Regions from separate parts of the Bradyrhizobium prioriisuperbiae genome, predicted to be linked through region 3. Evidence: predicted binding sites of a transcription regulator. Region 3 holds the regulator's gene; each other region holds the start of a gene.
What was found. Region 3 encodes PhoB, which activates phosphate uptake and scavenging genes when phosphate is short. Its sites were predicted from a motif close to TGTCATNNANCTGTCAT; they were not measured.
Positions count from the first base shown of each region.

Region 1 (4,054 bases), 900 kb from region 3:
CCGCAAGCGCCACCCGGGTCATGAACCCGAATGCCTCGTTGAAATCCTTGAAAACGAAGGTCCTGGCGATGGCATCCCGCCCGTTCACCTGGGACCAGCCCGGAAGCTCCGCCAGCGCCGCCTGCCTCGCCTCGCCGGATATCACTTCAACCATCGAAACCTCCTGTCATCACATGAACTTGACCCCGTCCTGGCCAGTCTCACCCTAAACATAACGGGATCGAATTGCGGTGCCGCGATTGGCGGCTGGTAACCATGAACCGGTATCTGCCGATCGCAGGACCGGGGCATGCTCTTAAGCTCCTAAATTTGCTATAATTATATTCTCAATCGGACCGGTGCTGATGAACCTGAACCTCCAGCAGATGTTTTCACGGTCGCCTCCCCTGAGCGGCCCGGGAGAACCTGTGCCGGGACCAACGCCCGTCCGCGGCAAACGTGCCCCGAAGGGCGCCGGCATCTTCATGCCGCTGGCGGCGGCATTGGCCATCGTGCTGGTGGTGGTCGGCGCGATTTACATCGCCATGCGCCCGGTGACGCTGAAGATCGCCGTCGGGCCGCCCAACAGCGAAGACGTCAAGGTGATGCAGGCACTGGCCCACACCTTCTCCCGCGAGCGCGGTTATATCCGACTGAAAATCATTCCGACCGAAGGTGCGACCGCAAGTGCGGCGGCGTTGTCCAACAAGGTCGCTGATCTCGCTGTTATCCGCGGCGATCTCGACGTGCCAAAGGACGCTGCAAGTGTCGCGGTGCTGCGCAAGAATCTCGTGGTGCTGTGGGTTCCCTCCCCCGGCAAGGGCAAGAAAGTCAAAAACCCGATCAAGAAAATCCAGAATCTCGCGGGCCGCCGCGTCGGCGTGATCGGCAAAACAACGGCCAACATCAACCTGCTGAAAGTGATCCTTCGTCAGTACGGCGTCGATCCTGCCAAGGTCGAGGTCGTGCAGTTCTCGACCAACGAAGTGGCCGAAGCCACGCGCACGCAGAAGGTCGACGCGTTCCTGGCCGCCGGCCCGCTGAACAGCAAGATCACAGCGGACGCGCTCGCGGCCTCGCAGAAAGATGGCGGCGAGCCGACCTTCCTCGCCATCGACGCAGCTGATGCGATCGCGCAGAACTTCCCGGCCTATGACGCGGCGGAAATCCCCGCCGGTGTCCTCGGCGGCGTGCCGCCGCGCCCCGAGGAAGAGGTGAAGACCATCAGCTTCTCGCACCACATCGTGGCACGGAAATCGCTGTCGGAAGCCACCATCGGCATGCTGACGCGGCAGATTTTCGCGCAGCGCCAGAACGCTGCCGCCGAAGCGCCGTCGGCGTCCAAGATCGAAACCCCCGACACCGACAAGGACGCCGACATCCCGGCACATCCGGGCGCGGCCGCCTATGTCGACGGCGAGGAAAAGACCTTCCTCGATCGCTACAGCGATTTCATCTGGTGGGGCATCATGGGCCTCTCCGCCATGGGTTCGCTGGGCGCCTGGTTCGCGGGCTATCTGAAGCGCGACGAACGCCAGAACAACACCACGTTACGAGACCGGTTGCTGGAGATGCTGTCGCAGGTTCGTCAGGCCAGCACCCACCAAGAACTGGACGGGATGCAGGCCGAGGCCGACACCATCCTGCGAAATACGCTGCGCTGCTACGAAGATGGCGCGATCGACGACGGCCCTTTGACTGCGTTCAACATCGCGCTAGAGCAGTTCCACACCGCAGTCGCCGACCGCCGTAGCGTGCTGATGGCGACGCCACCGCGCCCGACAGTGCAGTTGCGCGCTTAATACGCGCTGAGATGCCGCACCGTAATTTCAGTGCAGCGTCATCAAACTTTCATGGATCCGTTTTCGCGCTGTAAGCGTGGCTACCCATGGTTTGGAACACTTCCAAAGATGGAGCTTCCTTCATGCCGATTCGCCAGGGCCCGATTTCCCGCCGCCGTTTCCTGACCACCGCTGCAGCCACCGGCGCGATGACGTCCCTCGGTGGCATCGCCATGCCCTATCTGAGCCGCGCCGCGGACCGGCCGCAGGTCACCCACGGCGTGCAGGCGGGCGACGTGTCGCTCGACTCCGGCGTGGTCTGGGCTCGCGCCGATCGTCCCGCGCAACTGATGGTCGAAGTTGCGACCACCGAATCATTCAAGGACGCCCGCGCGCTGCCGCCGATCAATGCGCTGCCCGAAAGCGACTTCACGGCGAAGATGCTGATCGAGAACCTGCCGTCGGACCAGACCATCTTCTATCGCGCGCGCTTTCGCGATCTGTCGCACATCGACATCGTCGGCGAGCCGGTGGTCGGCCGTTTCCGCACCGCGCCGGGAAGCCGCCGCGACGTCAGCTTCGTCTGGGGCGGCGACGTTGCAGGCCAGGGCTGGGGCATCAATCCGGACGATGGCGGCATGAGCATCTTCTCCGCCATGCGCAAACACAATCCGGATCTCTTCATCCACTCCGGCGACACAATCTATGCCGACGGCGTGATCCCCGCCGAGGTGAAGCTGCCCGACGGCAAGATCTGGAAGAACATCACCATCCCGGAAAAAGCCAAGGTCGCGGAAACGCTCGCCGAATACCGCGCCGCGCACAAATACAATTTGCTCGACGACAATTTGCGCGCATTCAATGCCGAGGTGCCGATCTTCGTGCAGTGGGACGACCACGAGGTGACCAACAACTGGTCGCTGTCGAAACAACTGCCCGCCACCTACAAGGAGCGCGACATCACGCTCTTGGCTGCGCGCGCCGCACGCGCCTTTCACGAGATGTATCCGATGCGCGAAAGCATCGTGGAGCCGGGCCGCGTCTACCGCACCATCAATTACGGCCCGCACCTCGACGTGTTCATGCTGGACGAGCGCAGCTATCGCGGCCCGAACGGCGACAATCTGCAGACGACTTATGGCCCCGACGCGTACTTCATCGGCGCCGATCAGCTGGCCTGGCTGAAGCGCGAACTGCTGGCCTCGCGCGCCACCTGGAAAGTGATCGCCTCCGACATGCCGATCGGCATCGTCGTTTATGACGACGCGACCAACAGCAAGGGATCGGAAGCCATCGCCCAGGGCGACGGCCCGGCACGCGGCCGCGAACTCGAAATCGCCGATCTCCTGCGTTTCATCAAGACCGCCGGCATCCGCAACACGGTGTGGCTGACCGCCGACGTGCATTATGCGGCTGCGCACTATTACAATCCGGACAAGGCCCAGTTCCAGGATTTCGATCCGTTCTGGGAGTTCGTGTCCGGCCCGCTGCACGCCGGCACCTTCGGCCCCAACCCGATGGACAACACGTTTGGCCCCGAGATCAAGTTCATCAAGGCGCCCGGCGCCGACAAGCAGAACCTGCCGCCCTCGGCCGGCATGCAGTTCTTCGGCCATTGCAAGATCGAAGGTGCGACCGGGCAATTAACCGTAACCCTGCGCGATCGAGCCGATACGGCGTTGTGGTCGGTAACGTTGGACCCGAGAATGGGCTGAACCGGCGATCGCCCGTCACCGCTTCGATCCGCGCGGCCATGGCAGCTTCAGTGGCCGCGCTTCTCACAAACCAATTGCCGCCCCATTTTCAGATCAAGCTTTGACTTGGCTGGCACCTGCGTGATCGGCGAAGTTCGTGCCCGCACAACTACGGAACTGACGCGATGAGCAAGCCCGACCGCCTGCTAATCATTCCCCCTGACGATCCCCACGAGGATCTAAGAGATCTCGGTTGGATGCTTCTGGGCATTCCCCCGCCATTGGTTTTCGCGGGTCTCGTTTTCATGATGCCGGCTGTTGGCGTGCTTTACATGATGGCGTCCCAAATCCTCGCTGGCCAAATCAGCATCAGTCTCAGCGGGTCGCTTCTCGCGATTATCGCTGCGATCATGGCCTGGGGAGGTGTTGAGATGATCCGAGAGGATTCGCGCAGGCGCGGGTAGTGAGCACTTCACAGCGGCCCTCAACCTCCTCTGACAAGGCTGTCGATCCGCCGGCTTCAAACGAGCCGGGGTTGATGGCTCGTTCGGGGGAACAACCGAAACATCCAAGATCGGGCCGATACGGCCCTATGGTCGG
Region 1 covers NZ_CP135921.1:2,389,018-2,393,071, reverse strand. Annotated here, with positions in the region: gene RS897_RS11230 (4a-hydroxytetrahydrobiopterin dehydratase) at 1-154, opposite strand, end outside; gene RS897_RS11225 (TAXI family TRAP transporter solute-binding subunit) at 345-1,781, shown strand; gene RS897_RS11220 (alkaline phosphatase D family protein) at 1,904-3,475, shown strand; gene RS897_RS11215 (hypothetical protein) at 3,640-3,918, shown strand.
Region 1: a site for PhoB is predicted at 1,818-1,834, ahead of RS897_RS11220 (alkaline phosphatase D family protein). Genes of this name have one in related genera too.

Region 2 (4,054 bases), 1.5 Mb from region 3:
CACCGATCGCCGCCACAAAAAGCACAACGACAATGACGACCGTGGTCACAGCGGATTGTCGGCGCTTGCGCGCAACCATCTTGCGATAGGCGTGCTTCAGCGCATTGAGCTGCTGATCCGGAAGAGTGGAAATCGCCAGGGGCATATCAAGGGTCCGGCAGCAAAAGGAGCCGGGTCATGACGACCCGGCTCCCCTGCCTGATTGGAGATCAGGACGCCTTCTTCTTGCGCAGGCTGTCGACGAACTTGATCAGTTCGACCGTGCCATCCCAATCCTTGGTGGTGGCGGGATGGAAGCCCTTCTTCTGGCCGTCGGACAGCCGGTCAAACGCCGCCTTGTTCTTGGTCGGCGCATCCTGGAACGCCTTGGCGATCGCGGCCTTCAGGTCTTCCGGGAGGTCCGAATTGTAGGCGTAGGGTCCGTTGATGATCGGCGCCGACTTGTGGATGATGCGGAAGTCGGTCTTTTTCATCGGGGTGCCGTCGGCATTCTTCAGCATGCCCTTGGTCAGCATCTGCTGCAGCGTCGAATCGTCATCGTTGGTCCACTGGTTGGCCGCGACATCGACGGTGCCCTGGGACAGCGCCAGCAACGCGTTCTCATGGCTGCCGGTGAAGACCACCTTGCCGAAATAGGTGTCGGCATCGGCAATGCCCATCTTGTCGAGCTCGAAGCGCGGCACGTTGTTGCCGGAGGTCGAGTTCGGATCGACCAGACCGAGGTTCTTGCCCTTCAGATCGTCGATTTTCTGATAGGAGCTCGTCGCCTTGACGAAGAACATCGAATAGTAGCCGGTGCTGCCATCAGCGTTGATGTCGTTGGCGAACGCATCGGTCTTGACGCCGGTCAGGCGGGCGCGGGCGAACGAGGCGGAGCCATAGCTCGCGATCTGGATGTTGCCGGAGCGCTGCCCTTCGATCACGGCGGCGTAGTCGTTGGCGATGCGCAGCGTGACCTTCACGCCCAGCTCTTTCGCCAGATAGCTAACGAACGGGGTCCAGCGCTCGGTCACGCCGGAGGCATTCTCCGCCGGCACCACGGCAAAGGTCAGTTCGGGATATTTTGCCTTCCAGTCCTGCGCCAGCGCGGGGGAAGCGACAAAAGCCAGCGCAGCAGCGCCGGCCAGAACGATACGACGGGTGATCATGGTGTCTCCTGATTTTTTGGTGGTCAACAGTTCAGTGCCGGGCCCGCGAACGGGACAGGCTTACAAAAAGGGCGGCACTTACGCCGCGGCGACCGTCCCGAGTGCCGGGACCGGGATGACGACGCCCGCGGGCATATCCGAGGGCGCGGTGTCCATCACTTCGTCGGCCTCAAGATCGTACAGTTCACGCGCGATCTGGTCGGTCAGGGCCGCAGGCGCGCCGTCGAACACGACCCGTCCCGCCGACATGCCGATCAGGCGGTCGCAATAGCTACGCGCCAGATCGAGCGAATGAAGGTTGCACATCACGGTGATGCCGAAGTGCTTGTTGATGCGCAGCAGCGCGTCCATCACGATCCGGGTGTTGCGCGGATCGAGCGAGGCGATCGGCTCGTCGGCCAGAATGATGTCCGGCTGCTGGACCAGCGCCCGGGCAATCGCCACGCGCTGCTGTTGTCCGCCGGAGAGCTGATCCGCGCGCTGCGCGGCAAGCGAAGCGATATCGAACTGCTCGAGCGCCGACAAGGCAATCGCCTTGTCTTCGTCGGGCCACAGCTGCAGCAGCGAGCGCCAGGACGGAATGTCCGACAGCCGCCCCATCAGCACGTTGGTCAGCACGTCGAGACGTCCGGCCAGATTGAATTGCTGGAAGATCATCGCGGAGCGGGAGCGCCATTTGCGCAGATCACGTCCCTGCAGCGCCGTCACATCGACGCCTTCAAATAGAATTCGCCCCGCAGTTGGCTCCGCGAGGCGATTGATCATGCGCAACAGGGTCGATTTGCCGGCGCCGGAACGGCCGATAACGCCGATAAAGCTTCCCGGCGCGATGGAGAAAGACGCATTGTCCACGGCGGTCTTTGCGCCGAAACGGCACGTCAAACCATCCACCACCAGCATGCGATGCTCCACTTCATCATTTCGCGTTGCACCACCGCTAGCGCCGGGATTCTACAGTTGTGTGACAGTTTCGGCGATGTGCGCGCGATGGTCGCGCCAAGAAACGCGGGGAGAAGACCGCAAACGTCACGCGCACGTCATGATCTCGTCATCAAAACGATAGACGACGTCGCGGTCCGGATGCACGCGCATCCGCTCTGGCGCGGACGATATCATGGCCGGCAAGGCACTCTCGGTTACACCTCTCGTTGATTCCTCAGCCAAACTTCAGGACACGCAGCTCGGGGCGTACTGCGAGGTCGGGGCGCGCAGCGTCCTTCACGAAGTCACCATGGGCGACTACTCCTACGTCGTGAATGACAGCCAGATCACATATACAACGATTGGTAAATTCTGCTCGATTGCGGCGATGACCCGGATCAATCCGGGCAATCATCCGATGCAGCGGGTGACGCAGGCCCACTTTACTTATCGCTCCGGCAGCTATTTCCCCGGTGAGAGCGACGACGACGCCTTCTTCGCATGGCGGCGCGGCCATCACATTAACATCGGCCACGACGTCTGGATCGGCCATGGCGCGATCGTGCTGCCGGGCCGCAACATCGGCACCGGGGCCGTGATCGCGGCCGGCGCCGTCGTCACCAAGGATGTCCCGGCCTATACCATCGTCGCCGGCAATCCGGCCCGCCCGATCCGGCTCCGCTTTCCGGAAGCGGTTGCCGAGCGCCTCATCGAGCTCGCCTGGTGGGATTGGGATCATGAGACCCTGCGCGTCGCGTTGCCGGATTTTCGCCATCTCGCCATCGAAGACTTTCTCGACAAATATGAACCAGAGGCAGCGGCACGCCGCCTCGCAACCAAAGACGGACGCAATCGTGACTGATCTTTTGATTCATGGCGGCCGCGCCCTTGTCCAGAACGACATCCGTGAAACCAGCCTGCAGACGGCGGTCCGCGACATCGCCGCACTGGACGCGGGCACGGCAGCTCTCGGCCTTGACGCCAGCGGATTGCTGGTGCTGCCGGGCATCGTCGACATCCATGGCGACGCCTTCGAACGGCAGATGATGCCCCGCCCGGGTGTGGACTTCCCGATCGATGTGGCGCTGGTCGACAGCGACCGCCAGGCCATCGCCAACGGAATCACCACCGTATTCCACGCCACCACCTGGTCATGGGAGCCGGGGCTGCGCAGCGGCAGCAATGCGGAGCGGCTGCTCGACACCATCGAGGCGCTACGCCCAAGGCTCGCGGCCGACACGCGCTTTCATTTGCGTCAGGAGGCCTACAACCTCGATGCCGAACCGACCATCGAGCAATGGCTGGCAGCGGGCCGCATCGATCTGCTCGCCTTCAACGACCATATGAGCTCCATCGTCGCCAGCCTGGATCGGCCGCAGAAGCGCGCCAAGACCGTGGAGCGCACCGGCCTGTCCAACGAGGCCTTCGACCGACTGGTCGCCGATGTGCTGGCCCGCGCCGACGAGGTGCCTGCATCCATTTCCCGTCTCGCCGCGGTGGCCCGCGCCAATGGCGTGCGCATGCTGTCGCATGACGATGAAAGCCCGGCCCAGCGGCAGGCATTCCGCGCCAAGGGCGTCACCATCGCCGAATTCCCGGTCAACGAGGAGACCGCGCGCGACGCCGCCGACGGCGGCGACTTCATCGTGTTCGGCGCACCCAACGTGGTGCGCGGCGGCAGCCACACCGGCTGGACCAAGGCGTCCGACATGATCGCCAAGGGGCTCTGCTCGGTGCTGGCATCGGACTATTATTATCCCGCACCGCTGCTGGCCGCTTTCCGACTCGCCGCCGACGGCATCCTGCCGCTGCCACAAGCCTGGGCGCTGGTCTCGTCAGCCCCGGCGACCGCGGCCGGTCTAACCGATCGCGGCCGGCTTGCACCAGGACAACGCGCCGACCTCATCCTGGTCGATGATCGCGTCCCGCTGCGGCCGCGCATCGTTGCCGTCGTCGCCGCGGGACGCGTCGTTCACCTGACAGAG
Region 2 covers NZ_CP135921.1:3,026,601-3,030,654, reverse strand. Annotated here, with positions in the region: gene phnE (phosphonate ABC transporter, permease protein PhnE) at 1-145, opposite strand, end outside; gene phnD (phosphonate ABC transporter substrate-binding protein) at 210-1,148, opposite strand; gene phnC (phosphonate ABC transporter ATP-binding protein) at 1,227-2,048, opposite strand; gene RS897_RS14205 (LbetaH domain-containing protein) at 2,263-2,931, shown strand; gene RS897_RS14200 (alpha-D-ribose 1-methylphosphonate 5-triphosphate diphosphatase) at 2,924-4,054, shown strand, end outside.
Region 2: a site for PhoB is predicted at 2,184-2,200, ahead of phnC (phosphonate ABC transporter ATP-binding protein). Genes of this name have one in related genera too.

Region 3 (4,054 bases):
ACAAGATCGCGATCCGCGATCTCGACTTCTTCTATGGCGAGGCCAAGGCGTTGAAGAGCGTCACCATGTCGCTTTATGCGAACAAGGTGACCGCGTTCATCGGACCGTCGGGCTGCGGCAAGTCCACCCTGCTGCGCGTCCTCAATCGGATGTATGACCTTTATCCGAACCAGCGCGCCGGCGGCCAGGTCACGTTCGACGGATCCAACATCCTGGAGCCGGGGCTGGACCTCAATTTGCTGCGGGCGCGGATCGGCATGGTCTTCCAGAAGCCGACCCCGTTCCCCATGTCTATCTACGAGAATGTCGCTTTCGGGATCCGGCTGTACGAAAAGCTGTCGAAGAGCGAACTCGACAACCGGGTCGAGCAGTCCCTGCGCCGGGCGGCGCTGTGGGACGAGGTCAAGAACAAGCTGAACGATAACGGCCTCAGCCTCTCGGGCGGCCAGCAGCAGCGGCTCTGCATCGCGCGCACCGTCGCGGTGCGGCCGGAGGTGATCCTGTTCGACGAGCCATGCTCGGCGCTTGACCCGATCTCGACCGCCAAGATCGAGGAACTGATCGACGAACTGAAGGACGATTATACGATCGTGATCGTGACCCACAACATGCAGCAGGCGGCGCGTGTCTCCGATTTCACGGCCTTCATGTATCTGGGCGAGTTGATCGAATTCGGTCCGACGACCAAGATTTTCACCACCCCGTCGGACCGCCGGACACAGGACTACATCACCGGCCGGTTCGGCTGAGGCGCGATAGGCGCGGGAGAACATGATGGCCTTCGAACATACAGCCAAAGCCTTCGACCAGGACTTGCAGGAACTGACCCGGCTGGTCGCCGAAATGGGCGGCCTCGCCGAGCGGCAGATCGTCGAGTCGGTCGATGCGTTGATCCGCCGCGATATTGCGCTGGGCCAGCGGGTCGTCGCGGCCGATGCCGAGCTCGACAAGCTGCAGCGCGGCATCGAGGAGCGTGCCGTTCTCACCATCGCCCGGCGTCAGCCGATGGCCGTGGACTTGCGCGAGATCGTCGGCGCGATGCGCGTGACCACCGATCTCGAGCGGATCGGCGACCTCGCCAAGAACATCGGCAAGCGTGTCAGCGCGCTGGACAATGATTTCCATCCGCTGAAGCTGATCCGCGGCCTCGAGCACATGGCCAACCTGGTGCAGTCGCAGATCAAGTCGGTGCTGGACGCCTACGCCGCCCACGATCTGCCGGCTGCGATGGCGGTCTGGAAGGGCGACGAAGAGGTCGACGCGATCTGCACGTCGCTGTTTCGCGAACTGCTCACCTACATGATGGAAGATCCCCGCAACATCAGCTTCTGCATCCATTTGATGTTCTGCGCGAAGAACATCGAGCGGATGGGCGATCACGCCACCAACATCGCCGAAACGGTGTTTTATATGGTCGAAGGCCAGCAGATGCAGGATCAGCGCCCGAAGGGCGATATGACTGCATTCGCCACCGCCTCCGGCAACTGAACTAAGGAAAAGACATGGGCGCCCGCATTCTGGTTGTCGAAGACGAAGAAGCGTTGACCACGCTGCTGCGTTACAATCTCGATGCCGAAGGTTACGACGTTGAGACAGTCGCCCGCGGCGACGAAGCCGATACCCGGCTGAAGGAGCGAATTCCCGATCTGATCGTGCTGGATTGGATGCTGCCGGGTCTGTCCGGCATCGAGCTCTGCCGCCGGCTGCGCACCCGTCCCGAGACCAAGCAACTGCCGATCATCATGCTGACCGCGCGCGGCGAGGAAAGCGAACGGGTGAGGGGGCTTGCGACCGGCGCCGACGACTACATTGTCAAGCCGTTCTCGGTTCCGGAGCTTCTGGCACGGGTGAAGGGCCTGCTGCGCCGCGCGAGTCCCGAGCGTCTGGCCACGGTGCTGACCTACGGCGATATCGAACTCGATCGCGACAAGCGTCGTGTCGCCCGCTCCGGCCAGCCGATCGATCTCGGTCCGACCGAGTATCGCCTGCTCGAGTTTTTCCTGGAGCATCCGGGACGTGTCTTCAGCCGCGAGCAGTTGCTCGACGGCGTCTGGGGCCGCGATATCTATATCGACGAGCGAACCGTCGACGTGCACATCGGTCGGCTGCGCAAGCTCTTGAACTTCGGCCGCGACCAGGATCCGATCCGCACCGTACGCGGCGCGGGTTATGCACTCGACGACCGCTTCGCCAAAGTCGACTGACGCAGGTCTTCGCCAGCTCAAACAAAAAACGCCTCATCGATGATGAGGCGTTTTTTTTGTTTCTCCAGGTATCCGCCGCTGCGTGCGGCGACTTGCCGAACTACTTGCCCGACGGACGGCGGTCACGGCGGCGATCGCTCGCCGGCTGATACGCGACACGCGAGTGATGCGCGCAATAGGGCAGGCCGCCCAGCGCCTTGCCGCCGCAGAAAAAGAAATCACTGCTGCCGGGATCGCCCACCGGCCAGTGGCAGGTCGCTTCCGTCAGTTCCAGCAGCGACAGCCGCTGGCTCATCGGAACCACGTTGTCGTAGGCCACCGGATCCGGCTCGGCCTCCACCTCGAACGCATGCGCAAGCGCGGTATTGCCGCGCGACATCGGCCGCGCGATCCGCATCATATGCTGGGCCGGCCGCGCCTTGCGCTGACGCGGGGCAGCCGAGGACGGACTCTTGGCGCGGCCCGACAGGCCGAGCCTGTGGACCTTTCCGATCACCGCATTCCGGGTGATATTGCCGAGTTCCGCGGCGATCTGGCTGGCCGAAAGACCCGCCTCCCAGAGTTTTTTCAACTGTTCTACGCGATCGTCGGTCCAACCCATTACCGTCATCGCACCATTCCCTTCGTGTCGCGCCTTTCGACCGCGAGGCCGTCGGCGACGTCTGTGTCTCAAAAATCCCTGCCGGCAGAATCCCTTAGCCCTCGCCGGATGCGCCTGTCGCAACCGGGCGTCTACGCTGTTACCGAGACCGTTAAGGATCAGATCTGCCGCACGAGATGTCGTATCCGACCATCCCGAAGCTACAATATGCCGTGACTCACGCGCAAGAGTCGGGCATCACAAGTCCACATGTTCTGCAATAGAAATTTGATAAACGGCTTTTTCTGCGGCTTTTCAGTACCATTGCCGTGTTGACAGCCAGGTTGACAGTATTGGACGCGCCAATAGAATAACTGCCGCGTGCTGCCCGACGAGGCGGCACGTTTTGTTTCCGGGGTAGGTCCATCGATCGTCCGATCTCGCGGTGTCCGATCCAAATCCTGAGTGTTTGGAGTCACATCGTGGTCTGTCGACAGGGCCCGCCCGAAAGTTCAATCAGGTTTGCAAGCAGAGTTGCCATGAGCACCAACACGTCGTCCCATCTCATGCCGGTGTTCGCACGGGCGGATCTCGCGTTCGAGCGCGGTGAGGGCGTCTGGCTCCACGGCACCGACGGCGAGCGCTACCTCGACTTCACCAGTGGCGTTGCGGTCAACGCGCTGGGACATGCGCACCCGCATCTTGTCGCCGCCCTGCAGGAGCAGGCGACAAAGCTGTGGCACATGTCGAACCTGTTCAAGAGCCCGGACGGCGAGAAGGTTGCCGCGCGCCTCTGCGAGGCGAGTTTTGCCGACGTCGTCTTCTTCGCCAATTCCGGCGCGGAGGCGATGGAAGCGGTCATCAAGGTCACCCGCAAATATCAGGCGGCGAAGGGCAAGCCGGAGCGTTACCGGATCATCACGTTCGAAGGCGCGTTCCATGGCCGGACGCTGGCGACACTGGCCGCCGGCGGCCAGGAAAAATATCTCGAAGGGTTCGGTCCCCGCGTCGAAGGGTTCGACCAGGTTCCCCATGGCGACATCGAGGCGGCGAAGAAGGCGATCGGCCCGAACACCGCCGGCATCCTGATCGAGGCCGTGCAGGGCGAGGGCGGCGTGCGCTCGGCGCCGCAATCGTTCTTCAAGGCCCTGCGGCAGCTTTGTGACGAGCACGATCTGCTGCTCGCGTTCGACGAGGTGCAGACCGGCATGGGTCGCACCGGCGAACTGTTTGCCTATCAATGGACCGGCGTGACACCGGACGTGATGGG
Region 3 covers NZ_CP135921.1:1,491,112-1,495,165, reverse strand. Annotated here, with positions in the region: gene pstB (phosphate ABC transporter ATP-binding protein PstB) at 1-749, shown strand, start outside; gene phoU (phosphate signaling complex protein PhoU) at 775-1,488, shown strand; gene phoB (phosphate regulon transcriptional regulator PhoB) at 1,503-2,204, shown strand; gene RS897_RS06980 (GcrA family cell cycle regulator) at 2,305-2,814, opposite strand; gene RS897_RS06975 (aspartate aminotransferase family protein) at 3,324-4,054, shown strand, end outside.